One region of the Paenibacillus jiangxiensis genome, then DNA from elsewhere that is predicted to be linked to it. Evidence: riboswitches for the same ligand, from Rfam matches in the RefSeq annotation. Region 1 holds a riboswitch; the other holds the start of a gene.

The links. Region 1 has a riboswitch for thiamine pyrophosphate ahead of thiC (phosphomethylpyrimidine synthase ThiC). Riboswitches for the same ligand answer to the same signal wherever they lie in the genome.
Region 2: another riboswitch for thiamine pyrophosphate. It lies ahead of ACI1P2_RS19565 (thiamine phosphate synthase); the one in region 1 lies ahead of thiC (phosphomethylpyrimidine synthase ThiC).

The regions. Positions count from the first base shown of each region.
Region 1 is NZ_JBJURI010000035.1:28,426-33,125, reverse strand. Features, by position in the region: gene ACI1P2_RS26300 (alpha/beta hydrolase) at 1-28, opposite strand, end outside; gene ACI1P2_RS26295 (IclR family transcriptional regulator) at 656-1,399, shown strand; TPP riboswitch at 1,496-1,608, shown strand; gene thiC (phosphomethylpyrimidine synthase ThiC) at 1,857-3,635, shown strand; gene ACI1P2_RS26285 (hypothetical protein) at 3,696-3,842, opposite strand; gene ACI1P2_RS26280 (effector binding domain-containing protein) at 4,121-4,700, opposite strand, start outside.
Region 2 is NZ_JBJURI010000021.1:48,090-52,789, reverse strand. Features, by position in the region: gene ACI1P2_RS19575 (serine/threonine-protein kinase) at 1-645, shown strand, start outside; gene ACI1P2_RS19570 (ABC-F family ATP-binding cassette domain-containing protein) at 803-2,353, shown strand; TPP riboswitch at 2,486-2,595, shown strand; gene ACI1P2_RS19565 (thiamine phosphate synthase) at 2,729-3,328, shown strand; gene thiO (glycine oxidase ThiO) at 3,390-4,532, shown strand; gene thiS (sulfur carrier protein ThiS) at 4,529-4,700, shown strand, end outside.

The DNA.
Region 1 (4,700 bases):
ATGTGCCGCCCTGGGGTGTCGCAATCATGGAAGAGCCTCCTTGATCATTGATAGAGTTCATTCGGGCTTGTTGTAACAACGCCACATACTTAATCGTAAAAGGCCGCAGCAACAAAGTCAATTCGACAGCAAATGATAATATTTTCCTCTTTATTAATATACCGCGTGGCTGTTAAAACAGTTTACAGTGTGTCCTGAAATTTTATATAATTTATGTAACCAAGTTTCATTGGGTGAAACGAATAAGCTGAAAAAATGACTGTCTGCAGACACTTTTAGTCTGTTGAAAAGGGATCAAAACAGAAAGCGATGCTTAACCGGGGAATAGGTGTGAGAGTGTATAAAAGCGCAAAATGCTAACGGTTATGAGCGACGTTATTTGGGGAAAAACGGGGGATTAGAAGATATAGCGGTTGCCAGCGAGCTTATTTCCCGTTTTTCCACAGGTAAAGGGGTGTTTCGCTTTATATAAGCGCATGCACAACCGTTAGAAAAGAAGCTTTGCCTTTCTCAGCCGAATAACCGCTATGACGACCGTTAGTAAAGATTGTACCGGATAGACTCGATTATTAGAGATAACCCGATTGGTCAAGCACCGGTTTCTAGATTGAGTCCCAAATATTGCTTAATACGAGGAAGAGAGGGGGGGATGGCCGTGGAGGACCGGAAGCTGACTGTCCGCGCTGTCGAACGGGCCCTGGACATTTTGATGTGTTTTACGGAGGCTACCGATTTGGGGCTGACGGAAATTGCGGCAAAGATCGGGTTGCACAAAAGCACGGTTCACCGTCTGCTCACGACGCTGGAGGAAAGAGGTTTTGTCATCCGCAATGCAGCTACGGAGAAATACCGGCTGGGCATTCGGATTTGGGAGCTATCGACCCATATGTCGCGCAATGAGGACCCGGCGGTGCTGCTCCTGCCATTGATGGAGAAGCTGCGCGACCGCCTGGGGGAAACGGTGAGCCTGTATATACGGGATGGAGATGAACGTATCCGTATTCAGGCTGTACAGAGTACGCAAGCCATACGCCGCGTAGCTACCGTCGGAGCCCGCATGCCTCTGTCCGTAGGCGCGTCAAGCAAGGTGCTGGTGGCATTCGCTTCATCGGAGGAGCTGGAGCAGTTGAAGAAGGGCCCCGAGCTGCAGGCTTTGGCTGGAGATGAAGCGTACTGGAAGCAGCTTGAGGAAATACGGGCCAAGGGTTATGCCACAAGCTATGAAGAGCGCGAGCCCGGAGCCGCGGCCGTATCCGCCCCGATTATGAATCATCGCGGGGAGATCACAGCGGCCCTCTCCGTCTCCGGGCCGGTGAGCAGGCTGTCGCCCGAGACCCTGCATGAATTTGCTCCTGTTATCGTGGAGGCAGGCAAGGAAATGGGCATGCTGCTTCCTTAAGGGGTTGCCAAACCGTTCCTTTTAGGCTAACCTGAATTGGAAGGCGGAGCCATCCGTCTGTGAACAGCATAGTTTTGATCGGCGGCATGAAGCTGCCGAAGTTACTGGGGGGGCCCGTAATACCGGGCTGAGATGGAACCGTTCCAGGTTCCGGACCCTTTGCACCTGATCTGGATCATACCAGCGTAGGGAAGTAACCGGCCAATGAATCATAGAAGTGGGCAGCATGTTCAGTAGCCATGGTATATGCCATTGCTTTGCATGCAGGCCTGTTTGCATAAAGCCGGTTCCCTCGGGAACCGGCTTTTTCATTTAACTGCAAAATTCGCTCTATACCGCCGCCCGCCGCAAGGACAAGGAAGCGGGCTTGGTCCGTATTTTGCAGCAGGCCGACAGCATCGGTTTTTCTCCGGTATGATCCCGATGAGGAATATGACGACTCGGGAGGAACAAACAAATGACAGAGAGCAAACGGAAAACAGCAGCAGTGGGCGGCGTCAACACGGCCATCAGGGCCTTCCCGGCCAGCACCAAGGTCTATATCCAGGGCTCAAGACCGGGTATCCTCGTGCCTGAAAGAGAGATAACACTGCATGACACCCATACACCGCAGGGGATTGAGCATAATGCCCCGCTGCGTGTGTACGACACAAGCGGTCCCATGACTGATCCGTCGTATCAGGCGGATATCCGCAAGGGACTGCCTAAGCTGCGCCGGGCGTGGATTGAAGAGAGAGGGGATGCTGCCCGCTATGAGGGCAGGGCTGTGAAGCCGGAGGATAACGGACTTCGGGCCGGGACTCGCACTGCCGAGGAGTTTCCGGGCGCTGTCAGCCGGCCGCTGCGTGCGCTGTCGGGACGTAATGTCACCCAGATGCACTATGCCCGCCGGGGAATGATAACACCGGAGATGGAATTTGCGGCGATCCGGGAGGGGGTTGAGCCGGAATTCGTACGCCAGGAGCTGGCCAGCGGAAGGGCCATACTGCCCTCCAACATCAACCACCCGGAGAGTGAGCCGATGCTGATCGGACGCCATTTTCATGTCAAAATCAACGCAAATATCGGCAACTCGGCGGTGACCTCCTCCATTGAGGAGGAGGTGGAGAAAATGACCTGGGCCGTAAGATGGGGGGCGGATACGGTGATGGACCTGTCGACAGGCCGCAACATCCATACGACGCGCGAATGGATCATCCGTAACTCTCCTGTGCCGATCGGAACGGTGCCGCTGTATCAAGCACTGGAGAAGGTCAATGGGGAGGCCGAAGCGCTGACCTGGGAAGTATACCGCGATACGCTGATTGAGCAGGCGGAGCAGGGCGTGGATTATTTTACGATTCATGCCGGCGTGCTGCTCCGTTATATTCCGCTGACCGCCAGGCGAATGACGGGCATTGTTTCGCGGGGCGGGTCCATCATGGCGGCATGGTGCCTGGCCCATCACCAGGAGAACTTTCTGTACACACATTTCGAAGAGATCTGTGAAATTATGAAGACCTATGATATCGCCTTTTCACTCGGGGACGGCCTGCGTCCGGGCAGCATTTATGATGCCAACGATGAAGCTCAAATGGCTGAGCTGGCGACGCTGGGCGAACTGACACAGATTGCCTGGAAGCATGATGTACAGGTGATGATTGAGGGGCCTGGTCACGTGCCTATGCATAAAATCAAAGAGAATGTGGATCTGCAGATGGAAATCTGCAAGGAAGCGCCATTCTACACGCTGGGTCCGCTTACGACGGATATCGCTCCCGGGTATGACCATATTACCTCGGCGATTGGTGCTGCCATGATTGGCTGGTTTGGAACCTCCATGCTCTGTTATGTCACACCGAAGGAGCATCTTGGCCTGCCGAACAAGGACGATGTGCGTGAAGGGGTGATCGCCTACAAGATCGCCGCCCATGCCGCGGACCTCGCCAAAGGCCATCCAAGAGCGCAGCAGCGGGATGATGCGCTGTCCAAGGCACGCTTCGAATTCCGCTGGCGCGACCAGTTCAATCTGTCCCTCGATCCGGAGCGCGCGCTTGAGTATCATGATGAGACCCTGCCGGCCGAGGGAGCGAAGAACGCGCACTTTTGCTCGATGTGCGGCCCGAAATTTTGCAGCATGCGCATCACACAGGATATCCGGGCATTTGCCGCAGAGAAGGGAATCAGCGAGAAAGAGGCGATTACTGCAGGCCTGGAGGAAAAGGCGCTGGAATATCGCGAAGGACGGAGCAGGTAATACCATAATGGATAGATAAAAGCTTTGCTGTAAATGTAAAGGGCGCCCTTTAAGTGGCGCCTATTTTTGCATCATTTTCTCTTTTAAAACATCCTGGAAGCTGATCTTTTTCTCATTGCTGTCTTCTTTCTTGCTGGCCGATGTTGTGGGTCTCGGGTATTGGGGATTAAACGGCATCAGTGTATGTATCGTCACATTATAGTTCATTTTCGCTTCCTCCTCTTCAGGTACAGTAGGTATAGTAGGTATGCAGGTATTTGAGCCTAATTCAGAGATCGTTTGGGGTTGGTTATCTATTAGATGTTCAATAATACCCGAAGGTTACAGGGTTTAAAACTGCAATTGCCAAAAACAGTAGTAAGGTCTTGTGTTTAGGATAATCATGGTGGTAAAAACGGCTTAATGCATGCAAAATTGCCTATAAAAAAACGGGACCTGCAGGCCCCGTTGGATGGATCGGAATTATCAGATTTATGCAACATTTTTTAGCACTGTCGAACGGTGCTTTCTCTCACTGCAATATAAATGTCCGCTTGTCCGCTCCCGGCATCTCCGGCGAACTCATTGTACAGCTCGAAGTCTCCGGAAAAGGTTCGTTCCAGCCCCTGAACAGACGCAGACCACTGCCATATGTGCTGCCAGGCTTCGGCTACAACTTGATAAAGCGGTCCGTATTCGGTCCGGAAGACAGCATATCTGGCGGCAGGCAGAGTAACTGAATTCAGCTCATCCGCAATCTCTTCACCCTGAGACACGGCACTTCCCAGCAGAAAGGTATACTGTCCGAACACTGCATTTTCGTAGTCAGTGTAGCATCCGTAAATGGGATCAGAGGGCCTAACCTCCGTGCTTTCCTGAAAGAAGGAAGCCCATAGACCGGGAATGAGGCCTTGTCCGGACATTTCTGCGGCGTTGGTTGTGCGGACCGCCTTCCCCGACAGTGTAAAGGCTTCTTTTTCAACAAACTCTAGAGGCTGGATGGAAGGAGATACAGGAGTCTCCTTTTCCTGATCGGCCCAGCGTTTTAATAAGGGGAGAGACTTGTGCAGCATGTTTCTCGCAGCT
Region 2 (4,700 bases), on a different contig from region 1:
TCCGGCACACGGGTGATTGCGCTGCTTGGTGTATCGCCTGGCTGCGGGGTAACGCATACGGCTATTGCCATCAGCCACTATCTTTCACGACAGGGCGGCAGGGTGGCTGTAGCAGAACTGAACGAACGATCACAGTCTTTTTCCAGAATACAGGCGCTGCTGGAGGGAGAGGAGCGTGCGCGGGCGGAGGGAACAAAGCAATTTTCTTTTGAAGGGGTGCAGTACTGCCGCCAAACCTCGCCGGACGACATCATCCCGATGTTGAGCGGGGACTTTGATTTTATTGTTTTTGACCTGGGAAGCGGCGTGGATCATGAAGGGCTGGAAGAGTTTCTGAGGGCCGATTATCCGCTGGTTGTCGGGTCCGGAGCGGAGTGGAGGCTTCCGGATACGGTGACGTTTGCAAGAGCCCTTGCCAGGTACCCGCAGCAGAAGTGGAGCTTCTGCCTTCCTTTGGCGACAAGCGAGGCCGCCCGCCGCCTTGGAAAAGAGTTGAGTACAAGCAATGTCTATGCGCTCCCTCTTCATCTGGACCCTTTTGAGCCATATGCAGAAATGGACTCGGCTTTGCAAGCTTTGTTCAAGGATGTGATCCCTGAATCGAAGCGGAGAAAACCGTTGTTTGCTTCCTTCCGAAGATGGTGAGACTACGCAGTGCAGATCAGGCAATGCATTTTCGTTTTGACGGTTCCGGTAAAGCTGCCACTTATGCTACAATAGGGCTTTGAAAGCAAACCCGAAGTCATATTGAAGTTTATGGATCGCGTTTACAAGTAAACGCTAAAGGAGCTAGCTAACGGAAATGAGTTTATTAACTGTAGAAGACGTTTCCCATAATTTCGGGGACAGAACATTATTCAAGAATGTATCGTTCCGCCTGCTGCCGGGAGAGCGTGTCGGTCTGGTGGGAGCCAACGGTGTCGGTAAATCGACGCTGATGAATATTTTGACAGGACAGCAGCTGCGTGACAGTGGCAAGGTTGAATGGACGCCGAAGGTTCGTTACGGTTATCTGGACCAGCATACGAAGCTGACTCCGGGAAAGACGGTGCGTGATGTGCTCAAGGATGCGTTTCTGCCGCTGCTTGAGCTTGAGAAGGAACTGAATGCGATCACGGATAAAATGGCCGAAGCCACGCCGGAGGAGCTTGAGGTGCTGCTGGAGCAGATGGGGGAAATCCAGGAGCAGCTGGAGATCGGCGATTTTTATCTGATTGATGTGAAAGTGGAGGAAATGGCCAACGGGCTTGGACTTGCTGCAATCGGACTGGACCGCGATGTAGCCTCTTTAAGCGGGGGGCAGCGCACGAAGGTGCTTCTTGCCAAGCTGTTGCTGGAGAAGCCGAATGTGCTGCTGTTGGACGAGCCGACGAACTACTTGGACGTTGAGCATATCGAGTGGCTTACACGTTATTTGAAGGACTATCCTTATGCCTTTATGCTGATTTCCCATGATACGGAGTTTATGAATCAGGTCGTCAACGTCATTTATCATCTGGAGTTCGGCAAGCTGAACCGTTATACAGCTAACTATGAGAAGTTCCTTGAAATGGCTGACATTCAGAAGACGCAGCATATCGAGGCTTATGAAAAACAGCAGGAGTATATCAAGAAGCAGGAGGATTTCATCCAGCGCAACAAGGCGCGTGCTTCCACATCCGGCCGGGCCAAGAGCCGCGAGAAGCAGCTTGATAAGATTGATCGGATCGACAAGCCGGAAGAAGCGGCCAAGCCGACGTTCCAGTTCAAGGAAGCGCGGGCCAGCGGCAAAACGGTCTTTGAAGGCATTGACTTCGAGATCGGCTACAGCCACCCGCTGCTGCCGAAAATGTCCATTACCATTGAACGCGGCGAGAAGATCGCTATCGTTGGTTATAACGGTGTTGGCAAATCGACGCTGCTCAAAACAATTCTCGGAAAAATACCTCCGCTGAGCGGCAAGACCTATACTGGAGATTTTCTGTATCCCTCTTACTTCGAGCAGGAGGTTCGTCCTGAGCGGATTACACCGCTTGACGATGTGTGGAACGAGTTCCCGCATCTGAACCAACATGAGGTCCGTGCCCATCTTGCCCGCTGCGGGCTGAAAAATGATCATATTACCCGACCGCTGTCCGCCCTAAGCGGGGGAGAGCAGGCCAAGGTCCGCCTTTGCAAGCTGCTGATGCGTGAAAGCAACTGGGTGCTATTTGACGAACCGACCAACCATCTGGATGTGGTGGCGAAGGATGAGCTGAAGCGTGCGCTGAAGGAGTTTAAAGGCACCGTGCTGCTCGTATCCCACGAGCCTGATTTTTACAAGGATTGGGTAACGAGAGTGTGGAATGTGGAAGAGTGGTCGGCGAAAGCCTGATGTGCAGAAAAGTGCAGCTTTGGATTTTTCGGACTGAAATGTGCTGCACGTCTAGGCAAGTGAACCGGATTGTGCTACCATGAAATGGGATTACAAAAGCATATAAAGTCATACAGGCGATTCAACAAGTCTGTATCACACTGGGGGAGCCGCGGCTGGCGGCTGAGACGGAACAAATGCATTCCGGACCCTTCGCACCTGATCTGGATCATACCAGCGTAGGGAAGTGGACATTAGCCGAATACGGAGCAAATGCGGCCCGCTTATGAGCGGGGTGCTGTTCCTTGTAATCGGTGAACATTCAAGTTCAGCCGCTTCCTGACCGGAAGCGGCTTTTTGGCGTTCCCGAATCACTGTCATGGAGGCAACAAACTAATGGAACTTCATCTTATTACGGACGGCTGTCAAAGCGCTGAGCGAACGGCAGACATCATGCGGCTGCTCGAACCGGATATCGATCTGCTTCATATTCGGGAGAAACGGTTGAGCGCAGCGGAACTGTATGTATATATGTCCACGGTATCGGAGCGCGGCTGCTGCCCCCCGGCCAAACTTGCAGTCAATGACCGTGTGGATGCGGCGCTGCTGTTTGGTGCCGGGACGGTACAGCTCACCTCTCACAGCCTGCCGCTGCAGCTTGTGAAGAGGAAATTTCCGGAGCTGCGCTGCGGGGCATCCGTTCACTCGCTGCCGGAAGCGCTGGCTGCGGAGCAGGCGGGGGCCGATTATGTGCTGTTCGGCCATATATACGATACCGCCTCCAAGCCCGGGCTGCCACCGCGGGGGCTGAGCAGCCTGGAAGAGCTCTGTCGTGCCGTCTCCATACCGGTTATCGCGCTTGGCGGCATTCAGCCTTGGCATGTACGGGACATCAGGCGGGCAGGCGCATCAGGAATCGCTGTGATGTCAGGCATCTGGAAGGCGGAGAATCCGGCAGAGGCGGCAAAGGAATACAGAAGTTTGCTCATGACTTGAAGCAGGGTGTTTCAGATCAGTTGAATCCCGATGAACACAGGAAAATGGGAGGAGGAACGACATGGGCTATTCGGCAGACTGTGCTGTGATCGGTGCGGGAGTGATCGGCAGCTCCATCGCCTATCAGCTGGCGAAGCGGGGCTTCAAAACGATTCTGATCGAAAAATCGGTCCCGGGACAAGGGGCCACACGGGCGGCGGCCGGAATGCTGGCCGCGGAGTGCGAGGCTTTTGCCCACCCGCAGCTGGCCGCATTGGCGTTGCGCAGCCGCAATCTGTTCAGGGAGCTGGTACGGGAGCTTGAAGGGATGACAGGACTGGTGACTGGTTATACAACCACGGGTTTCGTCCTTCCTGCCCGGACTCCGGAGGAGGCGGCACGCTTGTCGGCCATGGCCGGGTACAAAGATGGATCAGCCGTGGAATGGTGGGATGCCGCAGAGATTTCCAGAAGGATTCCCGGCTTGACAGGACAGGCGCTCGGGGGCTTGTTCCGCAGGCGGGAAACCCAGCTGCTTCCGCAGCGGCTTACACTGGCGTTGGTGGCGGGGGCGGAAAAGCATGGTGCCGAACTGCTGACGGACACAACAGCAGAAGGCATTCGGATCGTCGACGGAACGATACGCGGTGTAAGAACGAGCAGGGGGGACATTGCTTGTCCGAATGTTGTGATTACGGGAGGACTTGGGGCATCAAAGCTGCTTAATAACTACGGCCTAAGTCTGGGGCTGTATCCTGTCAAAGGAGAGGTTGCTGCCGTCACTATGCCCGCGAGCCCGCTGAAGTATACCATTTATGGGGAGGATGTTTATCTGGTGCCAAAGCCGGACGGGGAGCTGTGGATTGGTGCAACGAGCAAGCCACGCGAATGGGGAACGGATGTATCCGCAGGCGGACTGATGCAGCTGCTGTCCCGCGCTGCGGGCTGGCTGCCGGACATCGGGGAGTCGTCTTTTCTGCGAGCATGGTCGGGATTAAGGCCGCAGACGGAGGATGGCCTCCCTTTCATAGGCCCCGTCCCTGATACTGCCGGCCTTTACGCCGCTTGCGGACATTACCGCAACGGAATTTTGCTGAGTGCGGCGACAGGGGAAGCCATCGCGGAGATGATGACAGGCCGTACGGCGGAGCAGTTAAATTTGACGGCCTTGTCTCCGGAAAGAATGAAAAGGCAGCCTGTTGCTTCCGAGGAGGGATTGCGATGAGGCTTATTATTAATGGCCAGGAAATGATTTTTGATGTGGAAGTGCACAATGTGGACCAACTGCTGAATGCATTGGACCTGCGTGTCAAGACGGTCGTCGTCGAGCTGAACAGGCGCATATTGACCAAGGAAGTTCATGGCGAAACCGCATTGAAGAACGGGGATCAGC